2 linked regions of the Desulfobacula toluolica Tol2 genome follow. The protein of the gene in region 2 interacts with the protein of the main gene of each other region in a pairwise test. Links are inferred from orthologs where the notes say so. Each region holds a gene or a part of one and is shown on either strand. Other genes may lie near its edges. The genes, in order: mrcB and TOL2_RS06550.

What was found.
Region 1: the proteins of TOL2_RS06550 (region 2) and mrcB interact in binary tests that used the Escherichia coli proteins (3 or more experiments, as listed by UniProt). The link is inferred for Desulfobacula toluolica Tol2 from one-to-one orthologs.

What each region holds. Positions count from the first base shown.
Region 1 is NC_018645.1:4,605,463-4,617,429, reverse strand. What follows is about bases 3,947-6,955. They hold mrcB (penicillin-binding protein 1B), read right to left. Parts: upstream 6,596-6,955; coding sequence 4,298-6,595; downstream 3,947-4,297. Other genes in these bases: TOL2_RS20925 (hypothetical protein), read right to left, coding at 3,947-4,301. Also shown: TOL2_RS20950 (aminotransferase class IV), read left to right, coding at 1-88; ribosome biogenesis factor YjgA, read left to right, coding at 263-757; TOL2_RS20940 (YajD family HNH nuclease), read left to right, coding at 815-1,186; TOL2_RS23885 (hybrid sensor histidine kinase/response regulator), read right to left, coding at 1,544-3,469; more of TOL2_RS20925, read right to left, coding at 3,825-3,946; TOL2_RS20915 (PAS domain-containing hybrid sensor histidine kinase/response regulator), read left to right, coding at 7,140-9,245; TOL2_RS20910 (DUF4126 domain-containing protein), read right to left, coding at 9,295-9,957; TOL2_RS20905 (molybdopterin-dependent aldehyde oxidoreductase), read right to left, coding at 10,274-11,967. UniProt on the Escherichia coli protein: Cell wall formation. Synthesis of cross-linked peptidoglycan from the lipid intermediates.
Region 2 is NC_018645.1:1,438,516-1,443,319, forward strand. The notes cover bases 1,840-4,804. They hold TOL2_RS06550 (peptidoglycan D,D-transpeptidase FtsI family protein), read right to left. Parts: upstream 4,207-4,804; coding sequence 2,473-4,206; downstream 1,840-2,472. Other genes in these bases: TOL2_RS06545 (UDP-N-acetylmuramoyl-L-alanyl-D-glutamate--2,6-diaminopimelate ligase), read right to left, coding at 1,840-2,476; TOL2_RS06555 (hypothetical protein), read right to left, coding at 4,206-4,523; rsmH (16S rRNA (cytosine(1402)-N(4))-methyltransferase RsmH), read right to left, coding at 4,527-4,804. Also shown: more of TOL2_RS06545, read right to left, coding at 1-1,839. UniProt on the Escherichia coli protein: Essential cell division protein that catalyzes cross-linking of the peptidoglycan cell wall at the division septum. Required for localization of FtsN.

The sequences.
Region 1 (11,967 bases), 3.2 Mb from region 2 along the record:
CAAAATCGTTGCAGAGTATGAAAAAAAAATCGCCGGATATGTCAGTAAAAGACTCAAGAGAGCAAGAAAAGTATATGTCAATGATTGACAACTCTTTTCAAATGGGCTTACAAGGCCTGCTTGAGAATGATATACAGATCCACCATTTACTTGTTGGCAGCTTGCAATACCATCGTAGTTTCCTTGACAAAAACGGATGTCCTGTCCTATATTTTATAATTTTACAGCCTGATATTTCAGGCTTTTATTATCGGCGGAAACCATGGAAAAAGATATTCAAGACAAGAGTAGAACACAGATAAAAAAAGAGGCTGAAAAACTCCAGAAACTAGGAGAACAGCTCATCAAACTTCCTATACGGCAATTGGAACGCATGGAGCTTCCCGATGATCTGCGGGATGCACTGATAGAAGCCAGATCTATTAAATCGAAGATTGCAGGCAGAAGGCAGAGGCAATTTATCGGAACCTTGATGCGGGATGTGGACCCGGAACCAATCCGTCATGCATTGATGCAAACCGATGCCAACCTTCCCATTGAATCTGAAATTGTCAAAAAGACCCGGATGTGGCTGGACAGGCTATTAACGGATGACCCGGCTGTCATGGAAGAGTTTATTTGTGCCTGTCCTGGACTGGATCATCAGAGACTGAGGCAACTTATGAGAAATGTCAAAAAAGAGAAAACAACAGGTAAATCTTCCAAATCCTTAAAGGCATTAGAACAACTAATTATGAAGAGCATGAACGGCAAATAAACAATTGATGATACTTTTTCAGGTAATTTGGGATTAAAAAACAGGAGGGCACCATATATGTCAAAAGATGATAACAATATCAAACGTATTATTTCAGAGGTTCAAACAAGCCGGCTTGAGCGTGAAAAAACCTATAGGGAGCGTGCGCTTAAAATGTACCCCTGGATCTGCGCTCATTGTGGTCGCGAGTTCGAAGGGAAACGCCTGAGGGAGCTGACCGTACACCATAAAGACCATAATCATGACAACAATCCTCCAGACGGCAGCAATTGGGAGCTGTTGTGCATTTACTGCCATGACAATGAACATTCCCGGGATCAGGTTGCCGATGCCTATTCAGACGAGCCGTCTGACAGGTCATCTGAAAAAGGGGGCACCACCAATCCGTTTGCCGGACTGGGAGATTTATTAAAAGGGAAACTTGATTAGGAAAATCAATGCTACGGCATCTTCTGTCAATCATTTTGATATTGAGAATTTTGAAGCTCAATGGTAGCATTAAAATGAAAAGCAGAAGGTTTAAATTATTAAACAATCCAGATATTTCAATCCCTTAATTGGAATCGTTCCGGTATTGGCCGTTTTTTTCCAAATCCGTCCTGATAAGAAATTATGCAGTAAGCAATCTTAAATTCCTGCTGAAGAAAATGGGGGTAATTTTGTCTGATAAAAAAAATTTGTCCCGTTATAAAGAAAGCATGAAAGAATCTGCTCTTGTCAGTGCAGGAATTGACGCTCGACCGTCAGTGAGGTTGAAGTATGGGGCGGCCTTTAAAAAAGGTACACTCAAATGATATTATTTATCTTAAGGGCCAGTTCTGTTTTTGAGAACGGTTTTTGAAGGAATGCAACGCCTTTGTCAAGGCCCCCATGGTGCAAAATGACATCAGCGGTGTACCCGGATATAAAAAGTGTTTTAAGACCAGGCCATATGGTTTTAAGGGTGGCCGCCAGATCCTGACCCTTCATCTCGGGCATCACAATGTCGGTGATCAGCAGATCAATTGATCCTGAATAGTTGTTTGCCAGCTTAAGTGCATCCATGGGACTGTTAACGGTCAAAACCTGATATCCAATCGCCTCCAGCATTTTTCTGCCTGTTTTGAGGAAAGCGGTTTCATCTTCCACAAGCAGAATTTTTTCTCCATTACCGCGTGGGGGATGCAGTTCCGGTTCAATTCTATTTGACTTGGTTTCGGATTCATGCACTGAAAAGTAAAGTTTGAAAGTCGTGCCGTTGTCCGGCTCGGTGTAAACATTAATAAATCCGCCATTCTGCTTAACAATACCGTAAACTGTTGCAAGGCCTAAGCCGGTTCCTTTTTCTTCTTCCTTGGTCGTAAAGAACGGCTCAAAAATACGGGTGGAAGTTTCCTGGTTCATTCCACACCCATCATCGCTGACGGCCAGCATGACATATGATCCGGGATAAAAGTCAAGGTGTTCCGCACAATAGGCTTCGGTGAAAGTGGCATTGTGAGTCTCAATGGTGATTTTGCCTATATCGGAGATGGCATCCCGGGCATTGACACATAGATTTGCCAATACTTGATCGACCTGGGATGGGTCCATTTTAATCCGTCCCAGCTCAGCCCCCGGTATCCAGACCAGATCAATATTTTCACCAATCAGCCGTTTCATCATTTTAATCATGTTTCCAATCACATCATTTAAGTTCAGAGTTTGGGGAATAATGGTCTGACGCCGAGCAAAGGCAAGCAGGTGACGAACAAGCTCAGCTGACCGCAGGGCTGCGGTTTTCACATCTTTCAGGGCATCGTGGAGCGGATGGGAGATCTCCATGTGATCAAGGATCATATCCATGTTCCCCAGAATAACGAACAGCATATTATTGAAATCATGGGCAACACCACTGGCAAGCCTTGCGATGGATTCCATTTTTTGGGCTTGCATATATTGTTCCTGCAGATTTTTGTACTCCAGTTCCGCTTGTTTGCGCCGGGTGATATCCTGTACCGTCCCAATGGAGCGAACGGGTTCTCCATTAGCGGCATAATAGGTCTTACACCGATTATGGACATACTTTATCCGCCCGTTCCGCAATAACAGGCGATGGCATAGGGAATAGGGAATCCTGGTTTTGATAGAGGCCTTGTAGGCAACATCAACCGATGTTTTGTCATCGGGATGGACCATATCTATAAATGCTTCATAAGAAGCACCAAAGCCGGCAGGGTCAACTTCAAAGATGCGAAATATTTCATCGGACCAGGTCAGGCAGTTTGTCTTCAGGTCAAGGTCCCACGAGCCTATTTTCGCCAGATACTGCGCCTCTTTAAGGATGGTTTCGCTTTTTCGAAGGGCCATCTCTGTGTTGTTTTTGTTTGCGGCCTCAAAGGAAATTTCAAACACGCCAAGGATATTTCCCGTTTTATCTCTTACCGGTAAACATTTTGTCATCCAGAAGAGCCTGCTTCCGTGCCAATGATTATCACCTGAAGATGTCAATTCCATCCCGGTGGGTTCACCGACCTCAATGGAAGTCTTTACAGGGCAGAGACTGCAGGGCTTTTTTTGTCCCCAGGTCATGTAACATTTTTGCCCCTTTATTTTATGATTGGTTAGATGAATAGCCTTCTGATATGCTTTGTTTGCCCATGGGATGGTAAAATTCAGACTGTGAAACGCAATAGGTATCGGCAGTTGATCCAAAAGATCGGGCTTCAATATATCATGAATATAATTTTCCATAATTTATTTTTCCAGAGGTTAATCTTATTTTTTTCAGGCAAGCGATCTTGCCGGTTCGATCACAACAGAGCAGAAGATTGCAATTCTTCTAATTCAGTAGGAATAATTTTCAGATTATGTGATATTATCATAAGTATTATAAAATACAAAATGTTTTTAATTGACACCGGCAATTGTCGGTAACAAATAATCGTCGCCCCCAACCACAGCGAATTCGTTGATGGATTGTTAAATACTGATACCCATTGACCGTTCAGGGCGCTCACCTTGAATTAGCCGGTTGAACGGTTTGACAAGGTCTGAACTCGCTGCATGTAAACAGCAAAAACTGCGGGCAGGTGTGTCCTCATATAATTTACCGTGCATTTTCATAGGCCTCTTCGGCTTCCTGCATCCGGCCCTGTTTTTTCAGTACATCGCCTATGATTCGCCAGTTCTTCTTTTGAAGGGATGGCGTGCGTGCGGCCATGGCATTGGATTTTTCAGCAAAATATTTTGCCTGTTGAAAATTGTTCTGCATCTGTTGGGCTTTGGCCATAAGATGCCAGATGAGAGGGTCCTGGCCGTCAATATCAAGGGAGCGCTCCAGAGTATGAAACGCAGCCTCGGGTTTATTAGATCTAAGTTGATTTTCAGCCGTATGAATTATTTTTGAAAGAATTGCTGGCCGGGGGGTGTTCCGGGGAGAAGCGGGCTGCCGGGTTCCGATTTGAGGTAAATTTTCAGCAGGAAGGTTTGAGGGCGGTTCTAAGGCCCGGTGTTGTGAACAGGAAATCATAAAAAGGGTGGTAAAAATACAAAGTATCCATTGAAAATACGGCATCTGCTTCATTTGAAAATCTCTTTCAGCCAGTCCATCAAAATGTTTGGCTTTTTTTTTGTTTCTTGATCATTATATCGGGTTTTTGCTTTTGAAGTGCAGGAATGCAAACGGGTTGGCGTTGATCCTTTGAGAAAGGGAACCGCCATTGCATCGGGGCAGGTCTTTTGGGTTAGATAACCTGTTTGGGCATCAATGACAGCCCACTCAACATTTCCAGGTGCCTGCAGATCCAGAGGGGCATTTGGAATCCGGCTCATGAGACGCCCGAAAATCTGCAAAGCCCCGGATGAGCCGGTAAGCCCTGCAGAACGGTTATCATCCCGGCCGATCCACACGACCGCCAGCCGGTTGCCGGAAAAACCGGCAAACCAGCTGTCCTTAAGATCATTTGTGGTGCCGGTTTTTCCGGCTATGCCCAGATCATCGGACACCCATTTTTTCAGTGATTTGCCGGTGCCTTCCTTTACTACAGCCTGAAGCATTTTGTTTAATAAAAAAACGGCTCCCGGATCAAGACGCTGTTCAATGGTCAGCGGATACCGTTGAAGTACCTGACCGTCCGGTCTGTAAATAGAACGGATGCATTTGATCGGTGTAAAAAAACCGCCGGATGCAAGGGTCTGGTAGGTTTGGGCCACCTGGAGCGGTGACATTTCAAGGCTGCCCAGAAGAACCGAAGGAAAGGCAGCCGGCTTATGATCAAGTCCCATCTTTTCAAGCGTGTCTAAAACGGATTCAACTCCCAGATTCATGCCGAGCCTGACGGTCGGGACATTAAAGGAATGAACCAGGGCCTGGTACAGCTTCACCTGTCCATGGTGTGTTTTATCAAAATTTTCAGGGCTCCAGTAACTGCCGTCCGGGTTAGGAACCCTGACAGGGTTGTCATCGACCGGAGTGACCAGTGTATAGGTGGAGGGACGTTCCAGTGCCGTCAGGAAGACCGCTGGCTTTACCAGGGAGCCGATGGGTCGTTTTGCATCCAGGGCACGGTTAAAACCCTTGTATCTGAAGTCTTTCCCTCCCACCAGGGCCTGTACCTCGTTGCTTGCCCTGGCAGTGACCACGACACCGGCTTCCAGTCCGGCCGGGGCCTGCTTTAAAAAATCAGTCACGCTGTGTTCTGCCGCCAGTTGAACCTGGGGATCCAGGGTGGTGAAAATCCTTATGCCCATGGTTTTAAGGTCGGCCTCCTTGTATTCTTGAAGCAACTGACGCTTGACCAGATCCAGGTAAAACGGAAACGGGGAATGCCCCCTGACAGGATTTTCAATAATATCCAGGGGGGCTGCCAGGAATTTTTTTAACAGTGCTTGTGAGACAAGTCCCTGTTTTTCCATCATCTCCAGAATAAGATTGCGCCGGTCCATGGCCCGGTCAGGATATCGTCTGGGGTTATAAACCGAAGGCCCCTTCAGCATGCCGACCAGCAAAGCTATTTCATGGGGCCTCAGATCCGTCAGGGATTTTCCAAAATAAAAATAAGCGGCCAGCCCGAATCCGTGAATGGCCCGGTTGCCGTCCTGACCAAGGTAGACCTCGTTTATGTATGCTTCCAGAATATCGGCTTTACTGTAATTAAGCTCCAGTGCGGCAGCCATGATCATCTCATTGAACTTGCGGATCAAGGTTTTTTCTTTGGTTAAAAAGAAATTCCTGGCCAGTTGCTGGGTAATGGTGCTGGCACCCTGGGACATGCGCCTGTTTTTTAAATTGATCAGCATGGCCCTGAAAATTGATTTGGGATCAATTCCATAGTGGGAGTAAAAGGTCTTGTCTTCGACACAAATGATGGCATTCCCCAGTAATGGCGGGGTCTGGTCAAGTGTCACCAGGATGCGGTCTTCCATGGATGACGGATAAAATCCGCCGACAATGACCGGGTCCAGGCGCTCCATTGTTTTGTCGGTCCGGTCCGGGGAAGTTTGCAGGTTCACCACCCGGTTATTTTCAATTTTAATATAAAACCTGCGCTCCGGCATTTGTTCATCACCAAAATTAAACGGCCGGCAAAAAAGTTCAAACCTGTTTGCTGTGCGGACATATTTGCCAGGGGCATCCAATCCACTCATATTCCCAGTATTTTGATACCCCATGAGGTTCAACTCTTTTTCAAACAGATCCGGGGCCAGACGCATGCCCGGGTATAGTTCCAGGGGGCGGGCATAAACCCGGGCCGGCAGTTCCCATAACCGGCCCTGGAACTTTTCTTCTACAACTGTATTGAATTTTAAAAAATGATCATAAAAAATTATTCCAAGGCCCAGCAGGCACACTGCCGATATTAAATACCATTTTTTCATTTATCTTCTTTTTATCTTCCTTTTGCACATGGTTTATTCATTATAGATGGGTATCAAAATATTGTGGGAGAAGCAATATCCATCTGTATCCTTGGGTGGATGATCAGCATAAGGTCAAAACCCGGGTTTAACCCTTCAGTCTTTTGTTGGGAGGAATGAACAGAGATTGCAGGATTTGTTTCGGGCTGTAACGCCTTGAATGTTTTGATTGTATTGGGCTATGGATTGCGACTCATATCGTTGAATTTTATCTCTAAAATTTGATTTATACTATAATCTATTGTAAGTTGATTTTTATCACAATTAAATAGAATATTAAAAGCATTATAGCTTTTAGGCTACAAACTTAAGCCGGGATACTCCGTAGAAGAAGCCTCTTCTGGAAAACCCTGTTTCTTAGGCTTACGTTCCGGGAGATTCTCATTAACCGGTTCAAACTGTCCCGCTTTATGTCTGTAGCCATTTTTTTTGAATTATGTGGGACATGACAAGTATTCCACTCCATAGAATCAATTGTGCATTCCGATATAAAAAGGGATATTACATGACTGAAAAACCGACTTATGAAGAATTGGAAAATAGAATTCGGAAATTAGAACAAGCAGAAGCTGATCATAAAAAAATAGAGGATGCCTTGCATCAATATACGGAGTTGTACCGCACTGAACAAAAAAAAACGGAATATCAAATCAATAAAAAAAATCAGCAGCTGCTTGAAAACCAGACTGAGCTTGCCAAAAGCGAAGAACTTTTTCGTGGGTTATTCGATCACATGACCAGCGGTTGTGGCATTTACGAAGTTATCAATGATGGTTCAAAAGGGTCAGATTATATCATAAAAGGATTTAACAAAAAAAGCTTGGAGATAGAGGGGCAAACCCTTGAGCAGGTTATGGGCAAAAGTCTTTTTGACCTGCGGCCAACGGTTGATGATTTCGGACTGATCTCTGTCCTTAAAAGGGTTTGGGAAACAGGGACTCCTGACTATTACCCGGTAAAAATATACCAGGATGAAAAATTTTCCAATTACTACGAGAATTATGTTTTTAAAATTCCTTCCGGTGAAGTTGTTACGGTCTATAACGATGTTACGGATCAAAAAAATAATGAAATGGCCCTCAAAGAGAGCATGGAAAGATTTGAGCTTGCCATGCAATTTGCAAATGACGGCCTTTATGACTGGAATCTCATAACAAATAAAATTTACTACTCCAATGGTTGGAAACGGATGCTGGGGTATGAGCCGCATGAAATTAAAAATGAACTTTCAGAATGGGAAAGGCTTACAAAACCGGAAGATATTAAAGCTTGTTGGGAAATGTTGGAACAAGTAATAGAAAAAAAACGGGATCGATTTGAAAAAGAGTTTCAAATGCAACATAGAAAAGGTCACAAAATTTATATTCACTCCAGAGCAAATGTGATTTTTGATGAACACGGACAGGCAGTCCGGGTGGTTGGAACCCATGTGGATATTACTGAACGTAAGAAGGCTGAATTGGAGAAGAATTTGCTTCAGAAACAATTGGCCCAAGCGCAGAAAATGGAATCCATAGGTACTTTGACAGGCGGCATTGCCCATGATTTTAATAATATTCTGGGTATTATTATGGGAAACACAGAATTGGCTTTAATGAACACCCAGGAAAGTAATCCTGCTTATTCCAACCTTAAACAGATCGAGAAAGCCGGTCTCAGAGCAACAAATATTGTAAGGCAACTCCTCAGCTTCAGCCGTAAGACCGACCCAAAAAAAAGACCCATAAAAATTGCATTAGTCATTAAAGAAGCACTCAAGTTTTTGCGGGTAATGATTCCAACCACCATTGAAATTGTGCAGGATATTCATTCTGCAGATGAAAATATTCTTGCCGATCCGACTCAGATCAACCAGATCATGATGAACCTGTGCATCAACGCTTTTCATGCAATGGAACAGACCGGCGGAACCTTGACGGTGCATGTGAAAACCGTTGAGAACCCTTCAATCAGAAAGTATCCCGGCCTGGGTAACGGCAGGCACGTCAAAATAAGCGTAAAAGATACGGGTCCGGGAATCGCTCCCGACATCATGAACCGGATTTTTGACCCTTATTTTACCACCAAGGAGGTGGGCAAAGGTTCCGGTCTGGGCCTTGCCGTCGTTCACGGCATTGTTAAGAATCATAATGCCGGTATTTTTGTTCACACCAGGCCCGGCCAAGGTGCAGTATTCAATCTCCTTTTCCCGGTGGCTGCCCAAAAAACCGAGACAAAACAGAATACCGCCGGAGAATTTTTGTTGGGAAGTGAAACAGTATTGTTTGTTGATGATGAAACCTCTATTGTGGAAATGGCTGAAGCGATGCTGACCTACATGGGATATAGGCCTGAAACAAGGAATAACCCCGTTGACGCACTGGCGCTTTTCAAGTCAAACCCCCATGGGTTTGATCTGGTCATAACCGACATGACGATGCCTCATATGAGTGGGATTCAATTGTCTGAAAAATTAATGGCGATCCGTCCCGATATCCCGATTATCATCGCCACAGGCTACAGCGCCCTGGTGGATGAAAAAAGGGCGAAAACCCTTGGGATAAGGGCCTGTCTCATGAAACCAATCATCATGGCGGAGCTGTCAAAGACCATCCGCAAGGTGCTGGACTGACAAACCCTTGAATAATTTTACTGGGTCAGATTGTTTTGAAAATCATCTTCTATACCTGACCGGACTTTTTTGCAGTTCTGTCATCAGAGGAAATTGTACCAAGTGTTTTTTTTTTGAAAATAGATCCCAGAAAACGAAAAATTTTTTTTATTCCGCTCCAGATTTTTGGAAGAAGCCAGAGAGCAAGACAGATAAAAACAGCCAGCAGCACTAGGAAAATTACGGGGTGCTGTAACGCAGCCCAGACACCGGCAATAACAGCGACATCTTCAACTATTGATGCGGTCCAGTTGCTGAAGGGTTCCGGCGAGGTGTTGATCAGCAAACGGGTGCCTGACTTGGTCACATGACTGCCGGCTGCAAGGCCGCCGCCCATAATCGCTGCCGCCATGGCAACCGCAGGGTTTACATCCCCCACGGCACCTGCTGCCAGAAGCACACCCGCAGGAATACGGATAAAGGTATGAAGCGTATCCCATCCCGTATCCACACCCGGAACTTTGTCTGCAAAAAATTCAACACAGTACATGAGTCCTGCAGCACTCATAACCATGGGGTTCATTAGAATTTCAAGTTTTTGAGGCAAAACAATATTGTCTGTTAAGCCCAGAAAGCCCAGCACAAGAATTGTAGCATACAAATTGATCCCGCTTGCCCAGGCCGCACCCATGGTCAATGAAAGTGTTTTAATGATCTGGTCAAGTTGTTCCATAATACGATGTCCTTTCTATAAAATTCTCATGAGACTCAATAGTCCTGCTTGCTTTTGCCTTTATCATGCCCACTGTTTTTCATCTGTCTGATCTCCTTCGTGTTTAAAATATTATTTATTTTAACCCTTCTTATAGAACAATGACACTGAAAATTTCAAAAAAATCAAGATTATTAATTTCAGCATATAATGTTTGCCTGATTTCTGCCGGGTTATAAGCTTTATTTTTCTAATGCTTACAACCCGGCAGGTAATGCAAATTGCCGCAAAACCGACACTCAATGTTGAAAATTAAAAAACCGGACAATTTCTTTGCTTACATTGATTTTAATTTTTTGAGTATCTTTTCAGGTAATGCAGGAAGTTTTCGAATGCGAACGCCGCATGCATTATATATGGCATTTATAATTGCGGGATGGGGCGCTGTAAGGGGAAGCTCACCAACACCGGAGGAGCCGAAAGGCCCGCCTTGTTTTCTGGGCACGGCCAGGTGTATCAGTTCCATGTCATCTGGAATATCTTCAATATAAGGCAGTCCCGCTCCACTCAAAGACGAGTGCTTTTTAATATTTTCAAAATTTTCAGACAGAGCAAGGCCGATGCCCTGGGCAAGGCCTCCGTACATCTGTCCTTCCACATTGGCAATGTTATTTATTTTTCCGATATCTGAAACAAAAGTGAATTTTTCAACCTTGACTTTTCCCGTTGTAATATCCACGGCCACCTCCGGCATAAACAGGCCGTACATCAATGCCCCAAATGGGTTTCCCTGGCAGTTCTCATCGCACATGGTGCCGCCGGTGTTTGTCCATGTCCCGGTATATCGGACCGGAATTTTTTCGGCAATCATCTGATCATAGGTTCTGAAACTTCCATCTTCTTTTTTCATGGCATCAAGCAGAATCTCACACCCGTTTAAAATAGCATTGCCTTTTACAACCTGGGAACTGCTTCCCGATGCTGCACCCGCATTCGGAGCCAGGGCAGTATCGTTCATCACAAGTTTAATCTGTTCGGGTTTTAACCCAAGTTCCCGTAAAGCTTCATGAGCCGTTCCAAGCGCGCCAATATCAGCTCCCTGGCCATGGTCTTCCCAGTTGTTGTAAAGTGTGATGCCCTCTTGGGTCAACTCAATTATAATATCCGCTGTATCCGGTCCGTCATGGGTTGCGCCAAACACACCAAGGGCAATGCCCACGCCTTTTTTAACCGTTTCAGTGGATTCTTGTTCTGCTTTTTCAAGGGCAGCCTGATATTTTGGCCGTATGGTTTCTATCATAAGGGGGTAAACATAGACATCCGGTTTTTGCCCAAAAGGAAAGGTATCTCCCTCACGGATCACATTCATATAGCGAAACTCAAGGGGATCAATGCCGATCTTTTTTGCCATCTCATCCATTAAAATTTCAGTTGCAGTATAGGCCTGGGGCGCTCCAAAAGCCCTGAATGCAGAACCCCAGGTCTGGTTTGTGCAGACGGTATGGCCTATACCGCGGATATTGGGAATTGCATAGTTTGCACCCATGAACTGTGTTCCACGCTGTGTGAGGCGCTCTGAGAACTCAGAATAGGGGCCGTGATCCACATAATATTTTGTCTCCATTGCGATGATTTTCCCATTTTTATCCGCACCTAATTTCATGTGCATGTCAAAAGGGGAACGATTGGGGGTGTAGCTGATGGTCTGGGCCATGTTATAGGCCAGGAATACCGGTTTTCCCGTTGCCAGTACTGCAGCGCCGATGATTGCCTCGCAGGTGATACTTAATTTATATCCAAATGACCCGCCTGAATTGTTCTGTATTATTCTGATATTCTTTGCCTCAAGTCCAAGCCCCGGAGCCATCTGGGCCTGGTGAAAATAGATCCATATACTTTTTGACTGAATGGTCAGACGCCCTTTTTCATCAATATAACCAAATCCGACATCAGGCTCCATAACAAGGTGTGGCTGGCGCTGAAGATAATAATCCCCTTCCACTACATGGGCGGCTTTTTCCATGAGGGGTG
Region 2 (4,804 bases):
CAATGCTGGCGGCGCAAATTGCCGCAAGACAATTATCCACCATAAACAGGGCAGGGGAGTTGATTGAACAGGCAATTTTTTGATCGTTAAATTTGGCGGTAAATTGGGTGGAACCTGCCAAGGTTTTAATATCAGCAGATTGAAAGTCTGCATCATATCCTGAGCCAAAAAAGAGAACTGTTTTTATGGCGTTATTTTCCCTGGCTTTTGCTTCAAGGATGCAGCGCCTTGGATCATCCGCAAAAAGGATTGCGGTTGCGTTTTTACGGATGCCTTCAAAAATTTCCGCCTTGGCAGTTGCCACATTCTCAACACTGCCAAGTCCTTCAAGATGAACTCCTGCGGTATTGGTTACCACGGCAATATCGGGAAGTGCGATCCGGCTCAGTCTGGAGATTTCACCCGGATGGTTCATGCCCATTTCCACGATAGCCCATTCATGAGCATGGGAAAGATTTAAAAGAGTCAGTGGTAAACCGATTTCATTGTTAAAATTACCAGTTGTGGCGTGGGTATGATATTGGGTTTTAAATATTTCCTGGGTGATTTTTCTTGTGGTTGTTTTTCCGCTGGAACCTGTAATTGCAATTAATTTGACGTTTGAGCGCAGCCTTTGATATCGGGCCAGCTGTCCTAAGCCGGTTAAGGTATCCCTGGTTTCAAAAATAATCAGACTGCTTTGAAAAATTTTTTTTCGAGTGTTTTGATCAAGAGTATCAACAAATCCTTTTTGGGTGATAAATCCTTTTATACCTTGATCAATAAGGCGTTTAATAAAAATATGTCCATCAAAAGTTTCTCCTTTAAGTGCAAGGAAAATATGGGTTTGAGCAATAGTTCTTGAATCAGTGGAGATTCCGCTAAAACTATGATTTTTTTTTATGTTTGAAAAAACAGGATCTGTATTCAATGCACGGGACAGATCTTCTGTTTTCCATGCAATCGGGGTGAATTGGTCTGCAAATTCAATGGCGGAGTTCTTTAGTTCTTCTTTGTCATCAAAGTGAAGGGTGCCTGTATTGGTAATTTGATAGGTTTCGTGTCCTTTTCCCGCAGCAACAATTATATCCCCTGGTTTTGAAATGAATACAGCCTTTTTAAGAGCTTTTTTTCGGTCAACTTCAACCATGTAGCCTTTTTTGAACGGATCAAATGAAAGATCGTTTTCAGAAAGTTTATCAAAAGTGTCCAACCCTTCACAAATATCATTTATAATTTCATCAGGGTTTTCGGATCTCGGGTTGTCAGAGGTTATAATGGTAATGTCACTTGTTTTGCAGGCAATGCAACCCATTAAGGGACGTTTTGAACGGTCCCTGTCGCCACCGCATCCGAAAACAGTGATAATTCTTTTGGGGGCCATTTGTTTGAGCGTGGTCAGAATGGATTCAAGTGCGTCAGGCGTGTGAGCATAATCGACAAATATATACCTGTCGATCGGGGTATTGATTTTTTCCAGCCGGCCCGGAACGGCAGGGCAGTTTTCAAGCCCCTTTTTTATCTGTTCAAGTTTGATATTCAAGGCATGGGCAGCACCGGCAGCACATAAAATATTTTCCAGATTAAATTTGCCGGTAAGCGATGTTGTTAAGTTGAATGAACCGCCGGGCAGACAAATGGTTCCTGACAACCCATGGATATCGTCTTTGACACTTTGTGCAAAAATATCTGTTTTTTTTTTTGTGCTGACAGCAAGGTTTGGACAGGCAAGAGAATTGAATAAGGATTCTCCTTTGGGGTCATCAATGTTCAGGATGGCAGGAGCATCGTTTTTTCCGTTTGACCCGAGAAACCGAGTGAAAAATCTTTTTTTGCAGTCAAAGTAGGCATCAATGGTTTTGTGATAATCCAGGTGATCCTGGGTCAGGTTTGTAAATACCCCGGCATCAAACCGGCAGAAGTCCACCCTGTTCAGGTCAAGTCCATGGGAGGAAACTTCCATGATGACATGGGTTACACCGGCCTGTTTCATGTTATAAAGGTTTTTTTGAAGATCAATGGAATCAGGAGTTGTTACAGGGGTATCAAAAGTCTGATCATTGTACCGGATATTTATGGTTCCAATGACACCGGTTGAAAATCCGCAGGCCTTGAAAATACTTTCCAGAAGCCAGGTGGTGGTGGTTTTTCCATTTGTTCCGGTGATGCCTACAAGGGTCAGGTCCTTTGACGGGTTGCCGTAAAAATTGGCTGCAATGGAGGCCATGGCAAGCCTCGTGTTTTCAACCAGTATAACATTATTTATATTTTTCGGATTGGTTTGGGCAATAACAGCCGCAGCCCCTTTTTCAAATGCCTGTTCAATATAATCGTGCCCGTCAGCCTCAAATCCTTTAATGGCAATAAACAGTCCGTTGGGCCTGATCTGTTTGGAGTTTGAAGAGATGAAAAAAATATCCGGGTCATGGATATCCATGTCCTCAAAAGGATCAGCTGCAGTCAGTGAACAATCTTTGATCAGAGCAGACAGTTTCAAGTTTTTTCTCCGCTTGATAATAAGGCGATCATATTCTTGCTTTTTTCAGGGGGTATATTTAAATAATTAAAGGATTCAGCCATAATGCTTTTAAAGGCTGGAGCTGCCACATCCCCGCCATAATATTGTTTTCTGGGTTCATCTACAACCACCAGAATGGCAAGTTCAGGGTTGCCCTGTGGTGCAAACCCCCCGAAAACCGAGATATAGTTTCTTTTTGAATATCCTTTGCGTTTCTCCATGGCTTTTTGAGCTGTTCCTGTTTTGCCGCAAACCGAATATCCGTTCATGGCTGCTTTTGTGCCTGTACCTTCTTCTTTTACGGCAAGGCTCATCATTCTTTTGACCTGCCCGGCAATTTTTGAGGATACTACTTGTCTGATTCTTTCAGGGTGATACACTTTTATATCTTTTCCTGTGTTGGATATGATTTTTTTTATCAACATGGGTTTCATAAGGTTCCCGTCGTTTGCAATGGCGCTGATACCGGAGATCAGCTGTATGGCGGAAACAGAAACGCCCTGGCCAAAAGATATGGCACCGGCATCAATATTAGACCATTTTCGATATGGGCTCAGGTTGCCCGATGTCTCTCCTGGACATCCAACCATGGTTTTATCCCCGAATCCAAAAGCCACAAGATGGTTGTGCAAGGATCTTTTTCCAATTGTTTGTACAATTTTTGCAGCACCTATATTACTTGAGAACTTGATGATCTGGTTGATGGAAAGCCAGTCATGGGGATGGGTGTCATGAATGGTAAATGTTCCGATTTTATAGTTTCCGTTTTCACAAAAAAAGATGGATTGTGGTTCGAAACCCTTTTCAAGTGCGGCAGCTGCAGTAAAGACCTTCATGACAGACCCCGGCTCAAACGCATCGGTGACGGCGCGGTTTCTGAAGACTGATCTGTCATGTTCTTTAAAATTGTTTGGGTTGAATTTTGGAAAATGTGCAATGGAAAGCAATTCACCGGTTTGAGGCCTCATCACCAAGGCTATTCCTGATTTTGCCCGGTGAGCCATTACGGTTTTTTCAAGGGTTTTCTCACTTAAAAATTGGATTTTTTTATCAATTGTCAGAACAATGGAGTTTCCTCTCAATTCAACTCTTTTTTTCTTGTCAAGATCAAGGTTGCCTCCATTTCCGTCCCGTTTCATATTTATTCTCGCTGAACTGCCTTTCATAACAGAGTCATACTTGAACTCAAGGCCCTCAAGACCGGAATCTTCAGCACCTGTAAACCCTATGACTTGTGCTGCAAGAGTCCTGTTGGGATAAAATCTTTTAGAATCAGTTTCAAAATAAATTCCCGTCAAATTTAATTGCCGAATTTGACCGGCCTGATCCGGGGAAATTTTTTTGGCCACCCAGGCGAACGTACGCTTGGATGAAAGGGTGTTTTGAAGTTCTTTTTGATTGATATCCAATATGTTGGAAATTTTTTCAGCAGCATCTTTCGGGTTTTTTATTTTTAAAGGACAGGCTGTAATGGAGACAGCATCAATGCTGGTGGCAAGTTTGTTCATGCTTCTGTCCAGAATCTGTCCTCGTTCCCCGTGAATTGTGAAATGTCTTGAATAATCGTCTTCAGCTTTTCGGGTCAGTTCTTTGGCCTTAAAAATCTGAATATCAAAGGATTTTGCTCCAAGAAAGAAAATTGATGCAACGATCAGAATTTGAACGATAATGATTCTGTGTTTCATATCTGTGTTAAAATCATTTGACATTAACCGTCTTCCCCTGAAAGATAAATGGTTTGGTCCAAGGTATGTGTTGAAAGGCTCAACCTGGTTTTTGCAATCCTTGTAATTCGATCGTCTGATTTGAGTCTGTCTCTTTCAACAGACAGGGCCTTTTGATAAGAAATTTTCTTTGAATACTCACCCTGTGCTTTGGAAACCCGTAAAATAGTATGGGTGGATTCCGTCCTGATCCAGGTGTGAACCAAAAGCTCACAGAAAATAAGGCAAATGATGATAATCCAGTGGAATCCGGCCTTTTGTATTTGATCAGCCTTTCTGTGTATGTTGTTTTTTAATGTCATTAGTTATATTTTTTGAGCCACCCTTAATTTTGAGCTTCTGGCCATGGGGTTTTGGTCTATTTCCTGTTTAGTCGGAATCAATGGCTTTTTGAAAATTGATTTTATTTGCGGAACAAATCCGCACAAACAGACTGGAAGACTTTTTGGACATGTGCATCCGTTCTCAAATTTTCGCAACGATTGCTTTACGATACGATCTTCTAAAGAATGAAAAGAGATGATACAAACCCGTCCATCCTTTAAAAGAAGAGAAGGTACAATTTTCATGAATTTTTCAAGCT